Linked DNA regions of Caldimonas thermodepolymerans. The protein of the gene in region 2 interacts with the protein of the main gene of each other region in a pairwise test. Links are inferred from orthologs where the notes say so. Each region holds a gene or a part of one and is shown on either strand. Other genes may lie near its edges.

The links.
Region 1: the proteins of gyrA (region 2) and gyrB interact in binary tests that used the Escherichia coli proteins (3 or more experiments, as listed by UniProt). The link is inferred for Caldimonas thermodepolymerans from one-to-one orthologs.

Annotation. Positions count from the first base shown.
Region 1 is NZ_CP064338.1:2,635-19,635, reverse strand. The notes cover bases 13,874-17,001. They hold gyrB (DNA topoisomerase (ATP-hydrolyzing) subunit B), read right to left. Parts: upstream 16,626-17,001; coding sequence 14,121-16,625; downstream 13,874-14,120. Other genes in these bases: dnaN (DNA polymerase III subunit beta), read right to left, coding at 16,748-17,001. Also shown: IS481_RS00080 (ABC transporter substrate-binding protein), read right to left, coding at 1-1,005; IS481_RS00075 (ABC transporter ATP-binding protein), read right to left, coding at 1,083-1,859; IS481_RS00070 (ABC transporter permease), read right to left, coding at 1,906-2,733; IS481_RS00065 (SDR family oxidoreductase), read right to left, coding at 2,757-3,614; IS481_RS00060 (GntR family transcriptional regulator), read left to right, coding at 3,950-4,666; IS481_RS00055 (M20 family metallo-hydrolase), read right to left, coding at 4,783-6,018; IS481_RS00050 (alpha/beta fold hydrolase), read right to left, coding at 6,015-6,896; IS481_RS00045 (pyridoxal phosphate-dependent aminotransferase), read right to left, coding at 6,910-8,040; IS481_RS00040 (SDR family NAD(P)-dependent oxidoreductase), read left to right, coding at 8,338-9,210; IS481_RS00035 (NTP/NDP exchange transporter), read left to right, coding at 9,215-10,513; IS481_RS00030 (NUDIX hydrolase), read right to left, coding at 10,519-10,944; IS481_RS00025 (helix-turn-helix domain-containing protein), read right to left, coding at 11,747-12,118. UniProt on the Escherichia coli protein: DNA gyrase negatively supercoils closed circular double-stranded DNA in an ATP-dependent manner to maintain chromosomes in an underwound state.
Region 2 is NZ_CP064338.1:1,312,292-1,318,809, forward strand. Bases 2,868-6,073 are described here. They hold gyrA (DNA gyrase subunit A), read right to left. Parts: upstream 5,711-6,073; coding sequence 3,068-5,710; downstream 2,868-3,067. Other genes in these bases: IS481_RS06305 (DUF2059 domain-containing protein), read right to left, coding at 2,868-2,971; ompA (outer membrane protein OmpA), read left to right, coding at 5,979-6,073. Outside these bases: IS481_RS06290 (prephenate dehydrogenase), read right to left, coding at 1-181; pheA (prephenate dehydratase), read right to left, coding at 201-1,304; serC (3-phosphoserine/phosphohydroxythreonine transaminase), read right to left, coding at 1,297-2,382; more of IS481_RS06305, read right to left, coding at 2,405-2,867; more of ompA, read left to right, coding at 6,074-6,518. UniProt on the Escherichia coli protein: A type II topoisomerase that negatively supercoils closed circular double-stranded (ds) DNA in an ATP-dependent manner to maintain chromosomes in an underwound state.

The DNA.
Region 1 (17,001 bases), 1.3 Mb from region 2 along the record:
CTGGTATTCGAGGGTGATCAGGCCTTCGGGCAGCTTGCTCATGCCGATGACCTCGGGACCGGCGACCTCGACCATCGCGTCGAGCGTGTCGGACAGGCCCTGGGCCATCTCGGGCGTGAAGGCGGTCAGCAGGTCGTTGCGCACCTGCTGCTTGAAGAACTCGGTGGCCTGCGGCGACAGCTTCATGCGCTTGCCGGTGTCCTCCCACAGCTTGTCGTCGGTCTTCATGATCCTGACGGCGTCCTGGTAGGCGGCGACGAAGGCGCGCACGTTGGCCGGGTTGGCTTTGGCGTACTCCTCGCGCATGCCGAAGAACAGGAACGGCACGGTGGGCAGGCCCATGCTGTCGGAGATCTCGCGGATGGTGGCCAGCGTGCGGAACTTGCCGGTGGCCAGCATCTCGGGCGCCAGCGAGTTCCACATGCCGGTGGCCTGCAGCTCGCCCTGTTCCATCAGGCCGCGCAACAGCGGCACCGCGCCTTCGTGCAGCGTGACCTGCTTGTTCAGGTCGATGCCGTACTTCTTCTTCGCGGCCGCCACGGTGATGACCCAGTCGAAGCCGGTCTTGTTGTGCGCGCCGACCTTCATGCCCTTCAGGTCGGCGATCGTCCTGGCCGGCGAGTCGACCGGCACGATGATGCTGTTGACGTAGGTGAGGAAGGGCGCGACGCCGACCACGTTGATGCCGCCGGCCTTCAGGCGCGCGGTGGCCAGCCAGTCGAGGATCACGACGTCGGTGCTCTTGCTCTGCAGCGCGACCGCGGCCGAGTTGTTGTTGCTGTACGGGACGGTCTCGACGTTGATGTTGTACTTCCTGTCGAGGTTGTACTGCTTGATCACCAGCGGCGGGATCGACATCGTGCCCGCCGGGTTGATCAGCATGCGGATGGTGCCGCCGTCGCCCTTGGGCGCGGCGGTCTGGGCCTGGGCCAGGGGTGCGAAGTGCAGGGTCAGCGCGGCAGCGACGCCGCCGAGCAGGGCTTTGAGGTTGGTGGTGGGCTTCATGGGGCGTTGCTCCAGTGCAGGGGCGGGGACGGTCAGGAAACGGTGGGGCGGGGTGGCGGTGCGTGCCTCTCGTGGGTTCAGGCCTCGACCGGGCGGCGGTCGAGCACGCGGATGACCTCCTTGCTCTTCTCGAACAGGGCCGGGTCGTCGTAGGAGCGCGGACGGGGCACGTCCCGAAGGTCGATCTCCTCGGCGATCTTTCCGCCGGGGTTGCTGCTCATCACGATGATCCGGTCCGCGAGGAAGGTGGACTCGTAGGCGTTGTGGCTGACGAACAGGATGGTCGAGCGGAACTTCTCCCAGATGTCGAGCAGGCTCTGGCGCAGCTTGCGCGCGGTGAGCTCGTCCAGCGCGCTGAAGGGTTCGTCCATCAGCAGGATGTCCGGGTCCACCGAGAAGGCGCGCGCGATCGAGGCCCGCTGCTGCATGCCGCCCGAGAGCTGTCCCGGGTAGAAGTCCTTGAAGCGGGACAGGCCCACCAGGTCCAGCACCGCGAGGGTGCGTTCCTTCCACTCGCTGCGCGGGAAGTTCGCCGCACGCAGCGCGAACTCGATGTTCTGCGCGATCGTGTACCAGGGCAGCAGGCGCGATTCCTGGAACACGTAGGAGACGCGGAAGCCCGCATCCAGCTGCTCGGACATCGGGCGGCCCTGGATCGTCACGCGGCCGGTGTAGTCCGCATCCAGGCCGGCGACGATGTTCAGGATGGTCGACTTGCCGCAGCCCGACGGGCCCACCAGGCCGACCACCTCGCCGGCCTCGATGGACAGGTCGATGCCGCGCAGCACGTGCAGCGGCTCGCGACGGGCCGCGCGGTAGGTCTTGCCGACGTTGACGAGGGCGATCTGCGACATGGGGCGTCCTGTGGAAGCGTTGCGGGAGGAAGTCGACACGGCCGCGTCAGCCATGGCGCCAGCGGAAGATGTGCTTCTCGATGAGCCCGAAGACGAACACCTCGATGAACATCATCACGATCAGGAAGCTCAGCGCGTAGGCCAGCACCTGCGTCATGTCGAACATCTGGAAGTAGTGCTCGATGCGGTAGCCCACGCCGTCGCTGCGGCCCAGCAGCTCGACGAACAGCACCATCTTCCAGACCAGGCCCAGGCCGAAGCGGGCCGAGGCCAGCAGCATCGGCGCGACCTGCGGCAGCATCACCGAGCCGATCAGCTGGCGCCGGCTGGCGCGGAAGATGCGCCCCATGTGGATCAGGCGCATGTCGATGCTCTTGATGCCCTCGCGGATGTTGATCGCGAGGAAGGGCACCACGGTGAGCGCCGCGCCGACGACCGCGGCGCGGTCGTTCATGCCCATGACCATGTAGATCGTCAGGATGGTCACGATGGCCGGCACCGTGATGCCGCACACCACCCAGACGCGGAAGAACATGCCGGCGCGCTCGGAGGTCGCCATCGCGAAGCCGAGCAGCAGCGAGATGCCCATGCCCAGCGCAAAGGCGAACGCGATGCGCGTCAGCGAGATGCGGATGTCGCTCCACAACTCGTCCGTGCCGGCGAGCTCGGCCATCGACTTCACCACCGTGTGCGGCGGCGGCAGCACCGAGGGCGGCAGCGCGAGCGTCGCGAGGTACCACAGGGCGACGATGGACAGCACCGACAGCGTGCTCATCAGCACCTCGGGCGGCAGGCGCCGGCGCGGCGGTCGGGAGGCCCCGCCCTCCGCGGGCCGGGCGGCGGGCGTGGCAGGCAATGGAAGGGGCGTGGCCATGGCGAAGTCCTGCTGCGTCGGACTCAGGCCGCCTGGGCGGAGGCCTGGGCAGCCAGGCGCGCCGCGCGGTTGGCGGCGTAGTTGCTGGTCTTGATGACCGAGCCGCGCGCGGCGATGCCGCCGTCGATCGTCACCACCGTGCCGGTGATGTACTGCGCGTGGTCGGAGGCGAGGAACAGCATCAGCTCGGCGATCTCTCGCGCCTCGGCCGGACGGCCGCCGGGGTAGGCGTCGAACAGTTCCTGCCAGCGGCTTTCGTCGCCGAAGTTGTCGATCGCGCGGCGCCTCATGATCTTGACCATGCGGTCGGTGGCGACCGGGCCGGGGTTCACGCCGACCACGCGCACGCCGTGGTCCAGGCTCACGCCGCCCAGCGCGCGGGTGAAGGCCATCACGCCGGCGTTGCACGCCGAGCCCGCGATGTAGTTGGCGTCGTAGTTCTCGCCGGAGTTGCCGATGTCGTTGATGATTACGCCGCTGCCGCGGCGCTTCATGCCTTCGTAGACGTAGCAGCTGAGCTCCATGTAGCCGACCAGCTTCAGCGACAGCGCGCGGCGCAGCAGGTCCCAGTCGAGCGATTCCAGCGGGCCGGAGGGCATGTCGCCCGCGTTGTTGATCAGGATGTCCACGTCGCCGGCCGCGTCGGCCAGCGCCTTCATCGCGCCGGGCGCCGACAGGTCCAGCGCGTGCGTGCTGACCTGCGTGCCCGGGTGCCGGGCCTCGATTTCCCGCTTTGCGGCCTCCAGCGCGGCGCCGTCGCGCGCGGCCAGGTGCAGGTGCCGGGCCCCGGCTTCGGCAAAGGTCCAGGCGGTCGCCAGTCCGATGCCCTTGGAGGCGCCAGTGATGAGAGCGGTCTTGCCGGTCAGCGTCAGAGAGGTCATGTCGGTGCGTGGTCTGGGGTTCAGGGAAGGCGGGGCGCCCTCGGGCGGCCCTCGCGATGGGCTTCCCTTACGCACTAACCGTGCCAGCCGGAACACAGCCTTCGCTGCTTGCGGATGCGCGAGTCCCCGTGCAACGCGCCTCATATCGATGCACGTGCATACGGAAATGCCCGTTCTGGATTCACGGTGCAGGTGCACCCGCACCGAGATAGCTCGCCGCGGCCCGTGCAGGCCTGCCTGCAAGGTGGCGCGAATACTGCTGAGGACGGCTCCACCACGGCGGCCGCGCGAGGCCACCGCCTTCCTCACGGAACCCAAGACCCATCGGAGACTGCATGGAGCAGACCCTTGCCACCCGCGACGTCCCGCCCGGCCGGGAGCGCACGCGCGAGCGCGCCCCCACGCTGAGCGAGGAGCTGCGCGAGAACCTCGAAGAACAGATCCTCAACGGCACGCTGCGCCCGGGCACGCGGCTGGACGAGGCCGAGCTGGTCGAGCGCTACAAGGTCTCGCGCACGCCGGTGCGCGAGGCGCTGCGCGCGCTGGCCGGCACCGGCCTGGTCGAGATGAAGGGCACCAACGGCGTGTACGTCACCAGCCTGTCGATGCCCGTGATCCTGGAGATGTTCCAGATGATGTCGGTGCTCGAAGGCCTGTGCGCACGCTATGCAGCACGGCGCGCCACGCCCGCGCAGCGCCGTCGCCTGCAGGAGCTGCAGGAACAGCTCAGGGGGCTGGTCGACAGCGACAACCGCGACCTGTTCTACGAAGTCAACCAGCACTTCCACGACGCGCTGTACGACGCGTCCAACACCCACTACCTCGCCGCACAGACGCGGCTGCTGCGCAAGCGCGTGGCCTTCTACCGCCGCCACGTCACCTACCACCCGGGCCGCATGCGTTCGACCATCGGCGAGCATCAGGCCATCCTCGACGCCATCGAGCGGCACGACCCGGAAGCCGCGTTCTCCGCCGCGGCCAACCACGTCACGCTGCTGCAGGACGACATGGTCGACCTGATCTCGGCGGTCTCCAGCCAGCTGCCGGGCTGAGCGGCAAAAAGACGGCCCACGACGCGCACAGCGCCATGGGCCGGGGAACCGACACCGGGGTGTCGGGGACGGAGAGTCAACCGGAAAGGCCGGGGGGCGGCGGGCGCGGCCCGCGCTCAGGCCAGCAGCCCCTGCAGCACCTCGGTCAGCACGCGGGCACCCGCGGCCAGGTCGGCGGAGTCGGTGTACTCCGCCTCGTTGTGCGTGATGCCGTCGCGGCTGGGCACGAACACCATCGCCGAGGGCGCGATCCCGTGCAGGTAGCGCGCATCGTGCCCGGCGGCCGAAGGCAGCGCGATGGCCGGGATGCCCAGCGCCTCGGCGGCCTGCTTCACGCGCTGCTGCATCTCGGGCGGGAACACCAGCGAGTCCGCCGCCGACAGGCGCGTGACCTGCACCGTGCACGGCCCCGCATGGGCCTCGCACAGCGGCTGGACCTGGGCACTCAGGCGCCGCAGCGTCCCGGTGTCCGGGTGGCGCAGGTCGATCGAGAACACCACCCGCGCCGGCACCACCGAAGGCGCATTGGGCATCACCTCGAAGCGGCCCACGGTGAACTTCACGATGTCCTCGGCGTCGTGCATCACCTCGGTCAGCGCACGCACCATCGCCAGCGCCGCGAGCAGCGCGTCGCGGCGCTCGGCGCGGCAGGAGGTGCCGGCGTGGGCCGCCTCGCCGTCGACCTCGACGCGGAAGGTGTGCTTGCCCTGGATCCCGGTCACGATGCCGACGGGAACGCCCGCGCGGTCCAGCACCGGGCCTTGCTCGATGTGGGCCTCCACGTAGGCATGCACCGCGCCGCCCAGCGGACGCCCGGGGATGTGGGCCAGGCGCAGCGCGGTGGCACGCAGCGCCTCGGCCACGCTGAGGCCCTGGCTGTCGCACACCGCGCCGATCTCGTCCAGCGTGCGCGCGCCGGCGAACACCGACGAGCCCATCATGCCGGGCGCAAAGCGCGAGCCTTCCTCGTTCATCCACGCCACCACGTCCAGCGGCCGCCGGCGCGGCACGCCGGCCTCCAGCAGCGCCTGTGCAGCCTCCAGCGCGGCCACCACGCCATAGACGCCGTCGTAGCGCCCGCCGGTGGGCTGGCTGTCCAGGTGCGAGCCGCTCAGCACCGGCGCGGCGCCCTCGGGGCCGCCCGGCAGGCGCAGGAAGAAGTTGCCCGCCGCATCCCGGCTCGGCTCGAGGCCGATGTCCTGGCCCCAGCGCGCCATCAGCTCCTGGGCCTGCGCATCGGCCAGCGACAGCGCCGGGCGGTTCACCCCGCCGGCGGGCGTGGCCCCCAGGCGGGCCAGCGCGGCCAGGCGCTGGTTCAGGCGCTGCTCGCTGACGTTGTCGGCGGCCCTCATGAGGTCTTCATGATCTCGGCCGGCTGGCTGCGCGGGTCGCGCGGCAGCCACTTGCCCTGCTCGACGGTGGCGAGGAAGTCCCCGACGAACTGGTTGAACAGCGCCGGCTCCTCGAGGTTGATCGTGTGCCCGGCCTTGGGCAGCACCAGCAGGCCGCTGGCAGGCACGGTCTTCTTCAGGAAGATGCCGGGCTGCAGGCAGTGGTCGTCCTCGTCACCGACGATCACCAACGTGGGCACCTGCATCCGGCGCAGCTCGGCCTCGAGGTCGTAGATCGACGGGCGGCGTGCCTGCACGCCCTGCATCGTGCGCGCCGAGCCGATCGAGGAATGCTCGGCCAGCATGTCGGCAAACTCCTGCCAGCCGCGCGGGTCCTTGACCTGGAAGATGATGCGCGAGGCGGCCTGCGCGTAGGTCTTCGAAAATTCCGGCGCGCCCAGCTCCTCGAACTTGCGCGCCACTTCCAGCGAGACGTTGCGGAAGTACTCCTCGTACTGCTTCTCGGCACCGTAGCCCGCGCCGGCCACCACCAGCGAGCGCGCCCGCGCCGCGTAGCGCAGGCCGAAGTGCAGCGTCGCGAAGCCGCCCATCGACAGGCCGACGACGTGGGCCGAGTCGATGCCCAGGCCATCCATCACGTCGGCGATGTCGTCGACCGCGATCTGCTGCGAGTAGCGCTCCACGTCCTCCGGCACGTCCGAGGGCAGGTAGCCGCGTGCCGCATAGGTGATGCAGCGGTAGCGCCGCGTGAAGTAACGCATCTGCGGTTCCCAGCTGCGGCTGTCGCCGCCGAACTCGTGCACGAAGACGATCGGCGTGCCGCTGCCTGCCTCTTCGTAGTACAGGCGCACGCCGTCGCGCGCGGTGATGTAAGGCATCGCAGGCTCTCCTTCAGAACAGGGCGGGGGCGGTGGTGTGGCGGGCTTGCTCGACCATCCCGGGCAGCAGCGCGCAGAAGCGGTCGGCCCATGCCTCGGGCACCGACAGGCTGACCTTGATGAAGCGGTCGCCGAAGCGCTTCGTGTGGTAGGTGCCCTGGCGGATCATGATCCCGGCCTCGCCGTAGGCCGCCACCAGCGCCTCGGGCGTCACGCCCGCTTCGGAGGTGTCGATCACCAGCAGGTTGGCATGCGAGGGATAGACCAGCACGCGCAAGCCCGGCACCTGCTGCACCGCCTCGTGCACGGCCGCCTGGTTGCGGCGCAGGCGCGCCTTGACCTGCGGGAACCACTCGGCCTTGCTCTTCAGGGCCGCGATCGCCGCGCGCTGCGACAGCACGTTGCAGCCCAGGTTGTTGGGCGGCGCGGTGGCCAGCCTCTCGATGATGTCGGTGCAGGCGATCGCCGCGCCCAGGCGCAGGCCGGCGAGCCCGGCCCACTTCGAGAAGCTGTACATCACGATGCTCTTCTCGGGGTAGTAGCGGTAGGCGGGCGTGAAGCCGTCGGCGAACTGCGAGTAGGTCGCATCGTGGATGAAGTAGGCGCCGACCGAACGCGCGATGTCGGTGAACGCCTGGATCTCCTCGGCCGTGTGGCAGGTGCCCAGCGGGTTGTTCGGGTCCACCAGGTAGATCACGCCGGTGTCCGGGCCCACGGCCGCGCGCAGCTGCTCGGCGGCGAGCTTGTAGCCCTGCCTCTCGTCGAAGATCGGCAGCTCGACGATGCGGGCCCCCGCCTTGCGCGCGAAGTGGATCGGCCAGGCCCAGCTCGGGTCGGTGGTCACGAAGTCCTGGCCCGGCCGGCAGAGGTTGCTGCAGACGTTGTAGAGGCCTTCCACGCCGCCGTCGGTGACGAAGCAGCAGGCATCGGGCAACCCGACGTCCTGCAGGACCAGCTCGCGCAGCTCCTCGAAGCCGCACGGCGGCGCGTAGGCGTGGTAGCTGCCGTCGGCGAGCGCGTCCTGCACCGCCTGGATCACGCTCGGGTGCGGATCGAAGTGGTTGGTGTTCTGCCCCAGCCACATCAGGCCGGGCGTGTTGCAGAGCTGGTCGAAGTACCGGTTACGTTGTTCGAAGGGGCGCATGGTGGTGGGTCGGGTTGCCGGCCCATCCACGCAGGATGTGTGCCATACATCCGGGCCGCCTGGCGCTCGGCGTTGGGTCATGCGCGCATACCTTTGGTGCGGCCAGGGGCGGCCGACTTCCAAAATGATGCATACAGGATCCCGGCCTCTGTATATCCTTCGCAGGCCCGCCTTCGGCCTGCGGCCATGGCCCGCCCGGGCTCGCGCCGGAACTTGCCCGGCACCGGCAGGCTCTGACCAGGACCGCAACGGCCCGCCCCCGGGCCGGCGGCGAACATGCGAGAGGAGGTCATGCGCATGGACCGCCGGAGCTTCCTTTTCGCGAGCGCGACGCTGGGCGCCGGATCGCTGTGGCCGGCCGGCGCCGCCCGCGCGCAGTCGCCCGCTTCCCGGAGCACGCCGATGGGAGCCACCAATCCACGCCCGGAACGCCCGGCCCGCAAGCGGGTGTTCATCACCGGCTCGTCGACCGGGCTGGGATACCTCGCCGCCGAGACGCTGTTGTCCCAGGGACACGAGGTCGTCGTGCACGTGCGCTCCCGGGAACGGATGTCGGCGGTGCAGCCGCTGCTGGAGCGCGGCGCGGCCGTCACCGTCGGCGACCTGTCCGACCTGCGGCAGGCGCGCGACCTGGCCCGGCAGGTCAACGAGCTCGGTCGCATGGATGCCGTGATCCACAACGCCGGCGTGCTGTCCGGGCCGCAGGTGCTGGTGGTCAACACCGTCGCGCCGTACCTGCTGACCGCGCTGGTCCGGCGCCCGCAGCGGCTGATCTACCTCAGCAGCGCCCTGCACCGCAGCGGCAGCACCGACCTTGCCGGCATGGACTGGACCGGCCGGCGCGCCACCGGCAGCTATGCCGACAGCAAGCTCTACGTCACCACCCTGGCCGCGGCGGTCGCGCGCCGGTGGCCGGACGTCTGCAGCAACGCCGTGAACCCGGGCTGGGTGCCCACCCGCATGGGCGGCCCCGCCGCGCCGGACGACCTGCGCCAGGGCCATGCGACGCAGGAGTGGCTTGCCGTCAGCGACGATCCCGAGGCGCTGACCAGCGGCGGCTACTGGTACCACCTGCAGCGCGAGGAACCGCACCCCGCCGTCCACGACGTGCGCTTCCAGGACCAGCTGCTCGCCGCGCTCGAGCGCGCGACCGGCACCCCGCTCGCGTGACGCGATGGGCCGCGCGCGGATCGCCCTGTCCGGCGTGCGCCGCGAGGAGCTGGGGCCGGTCCTGGTCGCCGCGCTGTTCTTCTTCTGCGTGCTTACCGCGCTGATGCTGCTGCGGCCGGCACGGGACGCGCTCGGCATGCAGCGCGGCATCGAGGGCATCCGCTGGCTGTTCATCGGCACCGCGGTGGTGACCTTGGCCGTCAACCCGCTGTTCGGCTGGCTGGTGGCGCGCTTCAAGCGCCTGCAGTTCATCGGCGCCACCTACGGCTTCTTCGTGCTGTGCCTGGCGGGCTTCTGGGCCTTGCTGCGGTTCACGCCCGAGGCGGTCGGCCAGACCAGCGGGCAGGTGTTCTACGTCTGGTTCAGCGTGTTCAACCTGTTCGCGACCATGGTGTTCTGGGCGCTGATGGCCGACCGCTTCACCAGCGAGCAGGCCCGGCGCTGCTTCGCCCCGGTCTCGGTCGGCGGCACGCTGGGCGCGATCTTCGGGCCGTGGCTGGCGTCGCAGCTGGCCCGGCCGCTGGGCACGCCGAACCTGCTGCTGGTCGCAGGCGGCTTCCTGCTGCTCGCCCTGTCGTGTGCCTGGTGGCTGGTGCGCCTGGCCCCGGACCGGGCAGGGCCGCCGGCCGATGCACCGTCCACGCCGGCCAGGGCCACCGGGCCCGAACGCATCGGCGGCAGCGCCTGGGCCGGGCTGTGGGCCGTGTGCCGCTCGCATTACCTGGCCGGCATTGCCGCCTACGTGCTGCTGATGACGGTGGTCGCCACCTTCATCTACTTCACGCGCCTGCAGATGGTGGCCGCCACCTCCGAACACACCGACGTGCGCACCGCGACGCTGGGCCAGATCGACATGTGGACGCAGATCGCGGTGCTGGCGCTGCAGCTGGCCCTGACCGGCCGCATCATCCAGCGCTTCGGGCTGGGCGTGGCGCTCGCCCTGCTGCCGGCGGTCACCGCGCTCGGCTTCGTCGGCCTGGCGCTCTACGGTTCGTTTACCGTGCTGGTGCTGCTGGAAGCGGCCAACCGCGCGGTGCAGCGCGGCATCACGCGGCCCGCGCGCGAGACGCTGTTTCCCGTCGTCAGCCGCGAGGACAAGTACAAGGCCAAGGCCTTCATCGACACCTTCGTCTACCGCGCCGGCGACGTGGTCGGCGCGCAGACCGAGGGGATGCTGGGGCGGCTGGGCCTGGCGCTGGGCGGGCTGGTCGGCGTGGTCGTGCCGCTGGCGCTGGTGTGGGCGCTGCTGGGGCTGTGGCTGGGACGGGCACAGGCGCTTCAGGCGCGTTCCCGATCCCCGTGACCCGGTCAGCCTGCCTCGCCATGGCGCCGCCGCAAGGCCGGCAGGATGTGCCCTGCCAGCAGCGGCGCCACCCCGGGCGGTGCCGGCGGCTGCATCGGCAGCCACTGCATCTCGGCGATCTCCGCCGCCGGCCGCGGCACCTGGCCCTCGGGCACCTGCGCGACGAACACCTCGGCCCGCACGCGGGTGTCCGGCTCGTTCGCCGCCATCTCCTCGAAGCGGCCCAAGGGCGTCAGGGCAGCCGCCGGCACGTCGAGCTGCAGTTCCTCCTTCAGCTCCCGCCGCACCGCCTCGACCGCCGACTCGTCCCCGTCGAGCTTGCCGCCGGGGAGCATCCAGCGGGTGGTGTTCCTCTTGCGCACGACGAGCAGCTCGTTGCGGTCGTTGACGAAGCAGGCCGTCGCGATGCGGATCTGGTGCATGGGTTCCATGAATGCCGTCTGGTGGCGGACCCGAATCCTCCCACGAACGAAGGAAGGCCCGACGCGATCGGGCCTTCCATGGCGTGTCGAGGGCCACGCCCCTGGGCGGGGCAGGCCGGATGTAGATAGCCCCATAACCTGCGAACTCGAGTCTATGTAAATCAACTGAATCGCCCCGCCTTTCCCGGAGGCTCCAAACCTTGAGAGGATGGAGCCATGAGCAACAAATTGACGAGGTACGCACCCGAGGTGAATGCGTAAGCGTTGCGGTCCTGCCAAAGGTGCGTGCAATCTTGCGGATACCGCGGTCGAGCGTTGCCAGACCGCCTCTGGTGCCGTAAGCCATAGCCATGTCCTCTGTGTTCTTTGAACGTGCAACGTGTAGGCACGCACGTGACACCTAAAACAGATGCGCCGCGAGGCGCGTTGCGTTTTAGGTCGTTCACGAAACACAGGAACCGGGAGAAGAACTCAGCGGAAATGCGCGGCGCGGCGAAGGTGCAACGCTCAGGAATCTGCCTGGCTGCTTGTCCTGCTGGCCCCGCAGTTGCGAGCCAGCGGAAGTCAACCCGGGAAGGAGGTTGCTTGAGGGGTGCGCATGGGCTCGCAGCCGCTTGACCCGGGGGGCAACCATGCATCTGTACCGGCGGGCACACCGGCACAGTAACGATGGTGCAGGGATGACGGACTTGCTCGACCATGGTGCGTCTCACTCTAGGGAGACACGTCATGCCCGGCAATACTCAGCGCTGCGAGACCCCGGCAGGTTTGCAGGATTGTGCGTTCAAGACCAGGGTGCTGCCCGGAGAGTTCAACGCTTCTTGGGCGCCTTGGGTGACATGGCGTCTTCCGGCCCCGGGGCACCTGTCACGGTCCTGGGCCGCGGGGCGTGAAGGGTGCGCTGACCTTCTAGTGCCGCCCGCACACGGGTTTTGACGACCGACGGACGCGGTGGCCCCGCCTCCAGGGCTGGCGCTGATACCTTCGGCACCAAGACGAGCTCGAGTCCGAGGCGGTCGGCCACTGCAAGCAGCGTGTTAACCCGGTAGTCGGTGTGGCCGTTCAGCATGTTGGTCAGGGTCTGCCTGGAAATGCCAGAACGTCGCCTCAGCTCCTCCTGGGTGACCTTCATCTGCTTGGCTTGCTGCCGCAGTCGCGAGGCAATGTCGGAGAGGGTTCTCATCTTCAATAGTCTCCGCAGGCCGGTGGTCGGGGAAGCTCACTCTGTTGGCCGCTCCGTGGCGATTCGTCGGTCGGGCACATCTTCCAAGCCGCGGCAGGAACCGGTTGCCCTGAGGTGGACAACCAGCGATACGCTGGCCCTCCTGAACTGCAAACGGACTACCGACGTCGTAGCTACCCACAGGGGCGTTTGCGACGAGTTCAGCAAGGGCGTTCCCTGCGTGACGCGATACCTCGCGCGGGGCTCCTGGACTTCGGGACGGGCTGCGCTCGCGTAGCCCGACCGCCCTAGTCGACTCCGCCTCAGGCGTGCGAACGCGTGCGTGCCTTTACCGTCTCCCGGTGCCGTAGCCGCATTAGCTTAGCAGTGCCCGGAGCTTGCAAGAAGTAATGAGCTAACCGTTTGGAGAGACTGAAGAGACCGGTGCATTACCTGTCTAGAGAACTAGGATTTTTTGCGAATCTCCTAGTTTGCTGGACATCAGCGGCGAGCAACTGTGAACGGAGGGCTGCCTTGCAATGGTCCGTCCCATGGCCGTGCGCTCGCGACCTCGTCTTAGCCAGAAAAACGCGACAAACGCGACCGCTAAGTCAGAAAAAAGCGACAGCCGCGCTACGACCAACTTTGGAAGTACCGAAATTCGCGACAGCCCGCTCAAGCGTAAGCTTCCCCGATCCGCAGACACCCCATAAGTAGAACTTTCTGGCATGTTTTCCCCAGCCAGGAGGTTCCATGAAGAAGTCCCGTTTCACCGAGACCCAGATCGTCTCGATCCTCAAGCAGGCCGACGCCGGCGTGCCGGTCAAGGACATCTGCCGGCAGGCCGGCATCAGCGTTCCGACCTACTACAAGTGGAAGTCGAAGTACGGCGGCCTGGAGGCCTCCGAGCTGCGGCGTGTCAAGGACCTGGAAGCGGAGAACGCCAGGCTCAAGCGGATGTACGCCGAGCTGGCGCTCGACAACGCCGCGATGAAGGATCTGATCGCAAAAAAACTGTAGGGCCGGAGCAGAAGCGCGAGGCCGTGCGGTACCTGGTCGAGGTGCGCACGCGGCCCCTGAGCCGGTCCTGTGATTGCGTTGGGTTGTCGCGGGCAGCGTGGTACCAGCCGCCGGTGCACTGGACGGTACGGGATGCCGAGATCATCGCGGCCCTGGCCGAGGTGGTCGAGAATCGCCCGAGCCGCGGCTTCTGGAAGTGTTGCAAGGTCCTGCGCCGTGCGCGTCCGGACTGGAACCACAAGCGAATCTACCGAGTGTACAAGGCGATGAAGCTCAATCTGCGCCGCAAGGCCAAGCAGCGGCTGCCCAAGCGCGAACGCGTACCGCTCTACGTTCCCCTGCTGCCCGATGCCGTCTGGTCAGCGGATTTCATGGCCGACGCGCTGGCGTGTGGCCGCCGCTTCCGGACCTTCAACGTGGTCGACGACTTCAACCGCGAGGCGCTGCACATCGAGGTCGACACCTCGATCTCGTCCACGCGCCTGGTCCGCATCTTCGAGCAGCTCAAGCGCGACCACGGCCTGCCGCAGGTCCTGCGTACCAACAACGGCCCGGAGTTCCTGGGCGAGGCCTTCGTGCAGTGGGCCAAGCTCAACGGCATGGCCATCCGGTACATCCAGCCCGGCAAGCCCAACCAGAACGCCTACATCGAACGCTTCAATCGGACCTTCCGCGAGGAGGTCCTGGACCAGCACCTGTTCACCCGCCTCGACGACGTGCGCGAGGCCGCGTACTGGTGGATGCTCGAGTACAACGAGGAGCGTCCCCACGATTCGCTCGGCGATCTGACCCCGGCCGAGTACCGCCAACGCGTCGCCGGAAGTTCTACTTTTGAAATGCCTGCTTGACGGGGAAGCTTACGACCTCACAATGAAAGCTGGCCAGAAGTTGCAGCTCTTGACGGACGAAGCATGCACCTCCGGTTAGGAGGGAGGGGAACCTCAGGCTGTCTCAGCTATTGAGGTTCACTTTCTCACCATATGTAGCTCTCTACACGGATGCGTCACACGTCGATGTTCGCCGCCCTCAACGCGTTCGCCTCGATGAAGTTGCGGCGCGGCTCGACCTCGTCGCCCATCAGCATCGTGAACACGCGGTCGGCCTCGATGGCGTCCTCGATCTGCACGCGCAGCAGGCGGCGCACGTTCGGGTCCATCGTGGTCTCCCACAGCTGCTCGGGGTTCATCTCGCCCAGGCCCTTGTAGCGCTGGCGGCCGACGCTGGCTTCGGCCTGCGCCATCAGCCATTGCATGGCCTGGCGGAAGTCGCCGACCTTCTGTTCCTTCTGCCGGTCGCCTTCGCCGCGGCGGATCACGGCGTCGGGGCCGAGCAGGCCCTTGAAGGTCCGGCCGGCGCTGCTCAGCACGTCGTAGTCGGCGCCGTGCACGAACTCGGCACTGATGACGCTGGTCTTGACGTTGCCGTGGTGGCGGCGGCTGATGCGCAGTGCGTGCTTGTCGGTGCGCTCGTCATAGGTGGCCTCGACCTTGGCCCCGTGCAGCGCGGCCTGCAGCGCCGCGGCGCTGGCCTCGGCCTGTTCCTTGGTGTCCATGTTGATCTCGACGCCGTTGGCCAGCGCGCGCAGGGCCTCGGCGTCCATCCAGTTGGACAGGCGGCCGATGACGTTCTCGGCCAGCACGTACTGGCGTGCCAGCTGCTCGAAGGCCTCGCCCTTGAGCACGGTGTTGCCGATGCCGGTGTGCAGCTCGGCGTCGGTCAGCGCCACCTTGAGCATGAAGGCGTCCAGCTCGTGGGCGTCCTTCAGGTACTGCTCGTGCTTGCCCTGCTTGACCTTGTACAGCGGCGGCTGCGCGATGTAGATGTGGCCGCGCTCGACCAGCTCGGGCATCTGTCGGTAGAAGAAGGTCAGCAGCAGGGTGCGGATGTGCGCGCCGTCCACGTCCGCGTCGGTCATGATGATGATGCGGTGGTAGCGCAGCTTGTCGGGGTTGAAGTCGTCCTTGCCGATGCCGGTGCCCAGCGCGGTGATCAGCGTGACGATCTCGTTGGACGACAGCAGCTTCTCGTAGCGCGCCTTCTCGACGTTCAGGATCTTGCCGCGCAGCGGAAGGATCGCCTGGAACTTGCGGTCGCGGCCCTGCTTGGCCGAGCCGCCGGCGGAGTCGCCCTCGACGATGTAGATCTCGCACAGGGCCGGGTCCTTCTCCTGGCAGTCGGCCAGCTTGCCGGGCAGCCCCAGGCCGTCGAGCACGCCCTTGCGGCGGGTCATCTCGCGCGCCTTGCGCGCGGCCTCGCGGGCGCGTGCGGCCTCGACGATCTTGCCGCAGATGATCTTGGCGTCGTTGGGGTTCTCGAGCAGCCAGTCGGTGAGCTTCTGGCTCACGACCTCCTCGACCGGGCCGCGCACCTCGCTGGAGACCAGCTTGTCCTTGGTCTGGCTGGAGAACTTGGGCTCGGGCACCTTGACGCTGACCACGCAGGCCAGGCCCTCGCGCATGTCGTCGCCGGAGATCTCGACCTTGGCCTTCTTGGCCAGCTCGTTGTCCTCGATGTACTTGTTGATGACGCGGGTCATCGCCGCGCGCAGGCCGGTCAGGTGGGTGCCACCGTCGCGCTGCGGGATGTTGTTGGTGAAGCAGAGGACGCTCTCGCTGTAGCCGTCGTTCCACTGCATCGCCACCTCGACGCCGATGGTGGTGTTCTGCTCGCTGACGCGCTCGCCGACGGCGTGGAAGATGTTCGGATGCAGGACCTTCTTGCCCTGGTTGATGAACTCGACGAAGCCCTTGACCCCGCCGGCGAAGGCGAAGTTGTCTTCCTTGCCGTTGCGCTCGTCGACCAGGCGGATCTTGACGCCGTTGTTCAGGAACGAGAGCTCGCGCAGGCGCTTGGCCAGCACGTCGTAGTGGAAGTCGACGTTGGAGAAGATCTCGTCGTCGGGCAGGAAGTGCACCTCGGTGCCGCGCTTGTCGGTGTTGCCGAGGATCTTCATCGGGCTGACCTCGACGCCGTCACGCTCCTCGATGATGCGGTCCTGCGGCACGCCCTTCTTGAACTCGAGGTAGTGCACCTTGCCGTCGCGGCGCACGGTCAGGCGCAGCCACTTGGACAGCGCGTTGACGCACGACACGCCCACGCCGTGCAGGCCGCCCGAGACCTTGTAGCTGTTCTGGTTGAACTTGCCGCCGGCGTGCAGCTCGGTCAGGGCGATCTCCGCCGCCGAACGCTTGGGCTCGTGCTTGTCGTCCATCTTGACGCCGGTCGGGATGCCGCGGCCGTTGTCGATGACGGAGATGGAGTTGTCGGTGTGGATGGTGACGACGATGTCGTCGCAGTAGCCGGCCAGCGCCTCGTCGATCGAGTTGTCGACGACCTCGAAGACCAGGTGATGCAGACCGGTGCCATCGGAGGTGTCGCCGATGTACATGCCGGGGCGCTTGCGCACCGCTTCCAGCCCTTCGAGGATCTGGATGCTGCTTTCGCCGTAGCCGGCTTCGGCCGGGTTCTGGGCGGGTTGGCTCGGTTGCTCGTTGCTTGCGTCGGTCATGAAGGTCTCGATTCCTGTCGCTGGGGGCTGTGGCCGGCTGCCGGTCCAGCCCCGTCAAAAACGCTGGAGCGGGCCGCAAGCCCGCTCGGTGTCGGTCACGGGAGGCGCGCCCGCGGCCCGGCTCAGATCCGCATCGGCATCACCACGTACTTGAAGCCGGCGTGATCGGGGATGGTGATCAGGGCCGAGCTGTTGGCGTCCTGCAGCTCGATCTTGACCATGTCCTGGCCCATGTTGGCCAGCACGTCGACCAGGTAGGTGACGTTGAAGCCGATCTCGATGCTGTCGCCGCCGTAGTCGATTTCGAGTTCTTCCTTGGCCTCTTCCTGCTCGGCGTTGCTGGAGGCGATGCGCAGCACGCCGGGCTCGAAGCTCA
Region 2 (6,518 bases):
AGACGGCCAGCAGGGCCGACTCCGCGGCCAGGTCGATGACGCCCAGGCGGCGGGCCTTCTCCGTGGTCGACGGCGACTTGCTGTAACCGACCACCCGCTTGACCAGCCCGGCGCGCTTCATCGCCAGCGCGAACGAGCCGCCCATCAGGCCGCAACCGATCAAGCCCAGTTGATTGAACATCTGCACGGTCTCCGGCGGCTCAATGGACGTCGATGGGGTAGGTCCCGAGCAGCTTGAAGAAGTCGCAGGCGGCGCGCAGCTCCTTCAGCGCGGCGGCCACGTGGGGCTCGTCCGGGTGGCCCTGCAGGTCGATGTAGAAGTAGTACTCCCACTGACCGGAGCGCGCCGGACGGGATTCGAAGCGGCTCATCGAGACGCCGTGCGCCTTCAGCGGCACCAGCATGTCGTGCACGGCGCCGGGGCGGTTGACCACCGACACCACCAGGCTGGTGCAGTCGTGGCCCGACGCCTTGGGCTGCGGGTGGCGCTCCGGGTGGGCGACGATCGCGAAGCGGGTGCGGTTGTGCGGGTCGTCCTGGATCGCCGGGGCGATGATGTGCAGGCCGTATTCGCTGGCGGCGCGCTCGCTGGCGATGCCGGCCAGGCGCGGGTTCTCGGCGGCCAGGCGCGCGCCCTCGGCGTTGCTCGCCACCGGGCGGCGCTCGACGTGGGGCAGGTGGTTGCTCAGCCACAGGTGGCACTGGGCCAGCGCCTGCGGGTGGGCGCACACGGCCTCGATGTCCTGCAGGCTGTTCTCCTTGCGCAGCAGGTTGTGCCGCACCAGCAGGCTGGTCTCGCCGATGATGAACAGCGGCGTGGTCAGGAACAGGTCCAGCGATCGGGCCACCACCCCCTCGGTGGAGTTCTCGACCGGCACCACGCCGAAGTCGGCCGCCCCGGCGGTGGTGGTGCGGAACACCTCGTCGATGCTGGCGCACGGCACGCGCACGATGGACGAACCGAAGAAGCCCAGCGCCGCGAGCTCGCTGAAGGTGCCGGCCGGGCCCAGGTAGGCGACCCGGGTCGGGGTTTCCAGCGCGCGACAGGCCGACATGATCTCGCGCCAGATCGGCGCCACCGAGTCGGTCTTGAGCGGCCCGGGGTTGAAGGCCTTCAGCCCGTCGATCACCTGGGCCTCGCGCTCGGGGCGGAACACCACCGAGCCTTCCTTCTTCTTCAGTTCGCCGACGGCCTGAGCCAGCGCCGCGCGGCGGTTGAGCAGCGTCAGCAGTTCGCGGTCGACCGCGTCGATCTGGGCGCGCAGCGCCTGCAGATCCTGGGGGGGAGTCAGTTCGTCAGCCATGGCGAGCTGCAAATTCTCGCATGTAGTCGACCAGCGCCTGCACGCCTTCGAGCGGCATCGCGTTGTAGATGCTGGCGCGCATCCCGCCCACCGACTTGTGGCCCTTGAGCTGCAGCAGCCCGCGCTCCTTCGCCCCGGCCAGGAAGGCCTCGTTGAGGCGGTCGTCGGGCAGGAAGAACGGCACGTTCATGCGCGAGCGGCAGGTCGGGTCCACCTTGTTGACGTACCAGCCGGATGCGTCGATGTAGCCGTACAGCAGCTCGGCCTTGGCGCGGGCGCGCCGCTCCATCTCGGCCACGCCGCCCTGGCGCTTGAGCCACTGGAACACCAGGCCGGCCGTGTAGATCGCGTAGGTCGGCGGGGTGTTGTACATCGAGTGGTTCTCGGCGACGGTCTTGTAGTCGAACGCCGAGGGGCAGATCTCCAGCGCGTGGCCGACCAGGTCCTCGCGCACGATCACCAGGGTCAGGCCCGCCGGGCCGATGTTCTTCTGGGCACCGGCGAAGGCCAGGCCGACGCGCGACCAGTCGATCGGGCGCGAGGCGATGTGCGAGGAGCAGTCGATCACCAGCGGGGCGTCGCAGCCCAGGGCCTTCAGGTCGGGCAGCTCCTGGAACTCGACGCCGTGGATGGTCTCGTTGGTGCACACGTGCACGTAGGACGGGCGCTCGCTGAGCTGCCACTGCGCGGGGATGCGGGTGTAGCCGTCGGCCTCGCTGCTGGCGGCCACGCGCGCCCGGCAGTAGCGCTTGGCTTCCTTGTACGACTTCGCTGACCAGCCGCCGGTGACGACGAAGTCGACCGTGCCGCCGCGCGACAGGTTCAGCGGCACGATGGCGTTCTCGGCGATGCCGCCGCCCTGCATGAACAGCACGTGGTAGTGCGAGGGCACGTCGAGCAGCTCGCGCAGGTCGGTCTCGGCCTGGTCGCGGATGGACATGAACTCGCGGCCGCGATGGCTCATCTCCATCACGCTCATGCCGCTGCCGTGCCAGTCGAGCATCTCGGCGGCGGCCTGCTCGAGCACTTCCTGCGGCAGCGCCGCGGGGCCGGCAGAGAAGTTGTAGGGGCGCTTCATCTCGTCGGGAGGAGGGGTGTTGTCACTTCGGGGATTTCTTCGGGGCGGGCGGCACGAACGGCGCCAGCTGCTGGTCGATCTCCGTGCGCACGCGCTCGATCTGGGGCGAGAGCTTCGTGCGCACGTCACCGAGCACGGCCTCGTGGAGCGAACCATACAGCTGCGGCATCAGTTCCTGGTGCTTGCGGTACAGCGGCGATTCCACCCAGGCGATCAGCTGCTTGAGCTCGGCCTCGGTGAAGCGTTCGGCGAGCACCGGCGCCCACTTGGCCTTGACCTGTTCCTCGGCGATCTTGCGCACTTCGGGCAGCATGGTGTCGACGTACTTCCTGACGTCCGTCCTGATGGCATCGGCCACGGCGTCCCGCTTGTCGGCCGGCACGCGGGCCTGCAGCGCGGCGCCGGCCTCGGACAGCAGCACCGACGCATCGGTGCGCACCAGCTCCACGGTGACGGCCTCGGCAGGGCGTTGCAGCTGGATGAGCCTGTCCACCAGTTCCGCCTTGGATTGTGCGGCGGCGGGGGCGACATGGGCAAAGCCGGCCAGGGCCAGCAGGCTGGTGGCGAGGGCAAGGCGGGTGGTGTGCATGGCGGTCTCGATCTGGGGCAGCGGTCGGAACCGCCAGAAAGGACGCTGCACCCGAAGGTGCAGCGTCGCGGGTCGTCAGGGCGCGCGTGCCGGGCCTCAGTTGTCGGCGCCCCCGGCCGGCGGGGTGTCGTCGGCTGCTTCGTCCTCGGCCTTGTCGCCCGCGTCGTTCTCGACGATGCGCTGCAGGCCGCTCAGCTTGGAGCCCTCGTCCAGCGAGATCAGCGTCACGCCCTGCGTGGCGCGGCCCAGCTCGCGGATCTCGGCCACCCGGGTGCGCACCAGCACGCCCTTGTCGGTGATCAGCATGATCTCGTCCTCCGGACGCACCAGCGTGGCGGCGACCACCTTGCCGTTGCGCTCGGACTGCTGGATCGCGATCATGCCCTTGGTGCCGCGGCCGTGGCGGGTGTACTCGGTGATCGGGGTGCGCTTGCCGTAGCCGTTCTCGGTGGCGGTCAGCACGCTCTGGGATTCGTCCTCGGCCACCAGCATCGCGATCACGCTCTGGCCTTCCTCGAGCGTCATGCCCTTGACGCCGCGCGCGTTGCGGCCCATCGGGCGCACGTCGTTCTCGTCGAAGCGCACCGCCTTGCCGCCGTCGGAGAACAGCATCACGTCGTGCTTGCCGTCGGTCAGCGCCGCGCCGATCAGGTAGTCGCCCTCATCCAGGTCGACGGCGATGATGCCGGCCTTGCGCGGGTTGCTGAACTCGTCCAGCGCGGTCTTCTTGACCGTGCCCTGCGCGGTGCACATGAAGACGTAGTGGTCTTCGGGGAAGCTGCGGAACTCGCCGGTCAGCGGCAGCACGACGTTGATCTTCTCGCCCTGCTGCAGCGGGAACATGTTGACGATGGGCTTGCCGCGGCTGTTGCGCCCGCCCTGCGGCACCTCCCAGACCTTCAGCCAGTAGACCCGGCCGCGGTTGGAGAAGCACAGGATGTAGTCGTGCGTGTTGGCGATGAAGAGCTGGTCGATCCAGTCGTCTTCCTTGGTCGCCGCCGCCTGCTTGCCGCGGCCACCGCGGCGCTGCGCGCGGTACTCGGCCAGCGGCTGGCTCTTGATGTAGCCGGCGTGGCTGAGCGTGACGACCATGTCGGTCGGGGCGATCAGGTCCTCGGTGTCGAGTTCCTGCGCGTTGTGCTCGATCTCGCTGCGCCGCGCGCCCAGCTTGGTCTGGCCGAACTCCTGCTTCAGAGCGACCAGCTCCTCGGCGATGATCGCGGTGACCCGCTCGGGGCGCGCCAGGATGTCCAGCAGGTCGGCGATCTGGGCCATCACGTCCTTGTACTCGCCGATGATCTTGTCCTGCTCCAGCCCGGTCAGGCGTTGCAGGCGCATCTGCAGGATCTCGCTGGCCTGGTCGTCGGACAGGCGGTACAGCCCGTCAGGCTGCAGGCCGTACTGTGGCGGCAGCCCTTCGGGGCGGTAGGCGGCGCGACCGCCCGGGGTGTCCTGCTCGGCGCGCGCCAGCATCTCGCGCACCAGCGACGAATCCCAGGCGCGGCTCATCAGCTCCTGCTTGGCGATCGGCGGGGTGGGCGAGTTCTTGATGATCTGGATGAACTCGTCGATGTTGGCCAGCGCCACCGCCAGGCCTTCCAGCACGTGGCCGCGCTCGCGCGCCTTGCGCAGCTCGAACACCGTGCGGCGGGTGACGACCTCGCGCCGGTGCTCGAGGAAGATCTCCAGCAGGTCCTTCAGGTTGCACAGCTTCGGCTGGCCGTCCACCAGGGCGACCATGTTGATGCCGAAGGTGTCCTGCAGCTGGGTCTGCTTGTACAGGTTGTTGAGCACCACCTCCGGGACTTCGCCGCGCTTGAGCTCGATGACCACGCGCATGCCGGACTTGTCCGACTCGTCCTGGATGTGGCTGATGCCCTCGATCTTCTTCTCGTGGACCAGCTCGGCGATCCGCTCCAGGAGGTTCTTCTTGTTCACCTGGTAGGGGATCTCGTCGATGATGATGGCCTGGCGCGCACCCTTGTCGATGTCCTCGAAGTGGCACTTGGCGCGCATCACCACCTTGCCGCGGCCGGTGCGGTAGCCCTCGCGCACGCCCGACAGGCCGTAGATGATCCCGGCGGTGGGGAAGTCCGGCGCCGGGATGATCTCCATCAGCTCGTCGATGCTCGCCTCGGGGTTCTTCAGCAGGTGCAGGCAGGCGTCCACCACCTCGTTGAGGTTGTGCGGCGGGATGTTGGTCGCCATGCCCACCGCGATGCCGGCCGAGCCGTTGACCAGCAGGTTGGGCAGGCGGGTGGGCAGCACCAGCGGCTCTTTCTCGGAGCCGTCGTAGTTGGGGCCGAAATCGACCGTTTCCTTGTCGATGTCGGCCAGCATCTCGTGGGCGATCTTGGCCAGGCGGACTTCGGTGTAGCGCATCGCCGCGGCGCTGTCGCCGTCGACCGAGCCGAAGTTGCCTTGGCCATCGACCAGCATGTGGCGCAGCGAGAAATCCTGCGCCATGCGCACGATCGTGTCGTAGACCGCCGAATCGCCGTGCGGGTGGTACTTACCGATGACGTCACCGACGATACGAGCAGACTTCTTGTAGGGCCGGTTCCAGTCGTTGTTCAGCTCGTGCATCGCGTACAGCACGCGCCGGTGCACCGGTTTCAGACCGTCGCGGGCATCGGGCAGGGCGCGTCCCACGATCACGCTCATCGCGTAATCGAGGTACGAACGCCGCATCTCTTCTTCGAGGCTGATCGGGAGGGTTTCTTTGGCGAACTGAGTCATGCGGTCCCTGAATACGGCGGCGGCACAGGCCGTCCATCGGCGCGCGTGCGCGGTGAAACCGCGATTCTACGGCGCCCGGTGTGTCGTGCCTGCGCAACAGGGAAGAACGCAGTGCGCCACCCTATAGACAAAAACTTGTCCATGTGACGCGGTATGGCAGAATCCTTCCGGTCGGTAGCGGAACTGCGCGTAACCGCGTGTTTCCTGATTCCGTCTTTTTTCTGGACGCTTACGCAGTCGTTCTGCGGCTTTTCTTGAGAGGAGAAACATGAACAAACTCAACAAGGTGGCGATGCTGTTTGCCTCGGCCGCGATGGCTTCGGGCGCGCTCGCTCAGTCTGTCGATAACTGGCGCAACGTTGACGGCACCGTTTGGAAGAACGGCACCAACGAACTGTGCTGGCGTGATGCCACCTGGACGCCGGCCACCGCCGCCGCGGACTGCGACGGCGCGCTGAAGCCCGCTGCCGCACCGGCCCCCGCCCCCGCGCCCGCCCCGGCCGCTGCCCCGGCTCCTGCCCCCGCCCCGGCCCCGGCGCCCGTCCCGCCCGCGCCTACCAGCGAGAAGGTGACCTTCGCCGCTGACGCGTTCTTCGACTTCGACAAGGCTGTCCTGAAGCCCGAAGGCCGCGCCAAGCTGGACGACCTGGTCAGCAAGATGGAAGGCATCAACCTCGAGGTCGTGATCGCCGTCGGCCACACCGACTCGACCGGCCCCGACGCCTACAACCAGAAGCTGTCGGTGCGTCGCGCCGAAGCCGTGAAGGCCTATCTGGTCAGCAAGGGCATCGAATCCAACCGCGTCTAC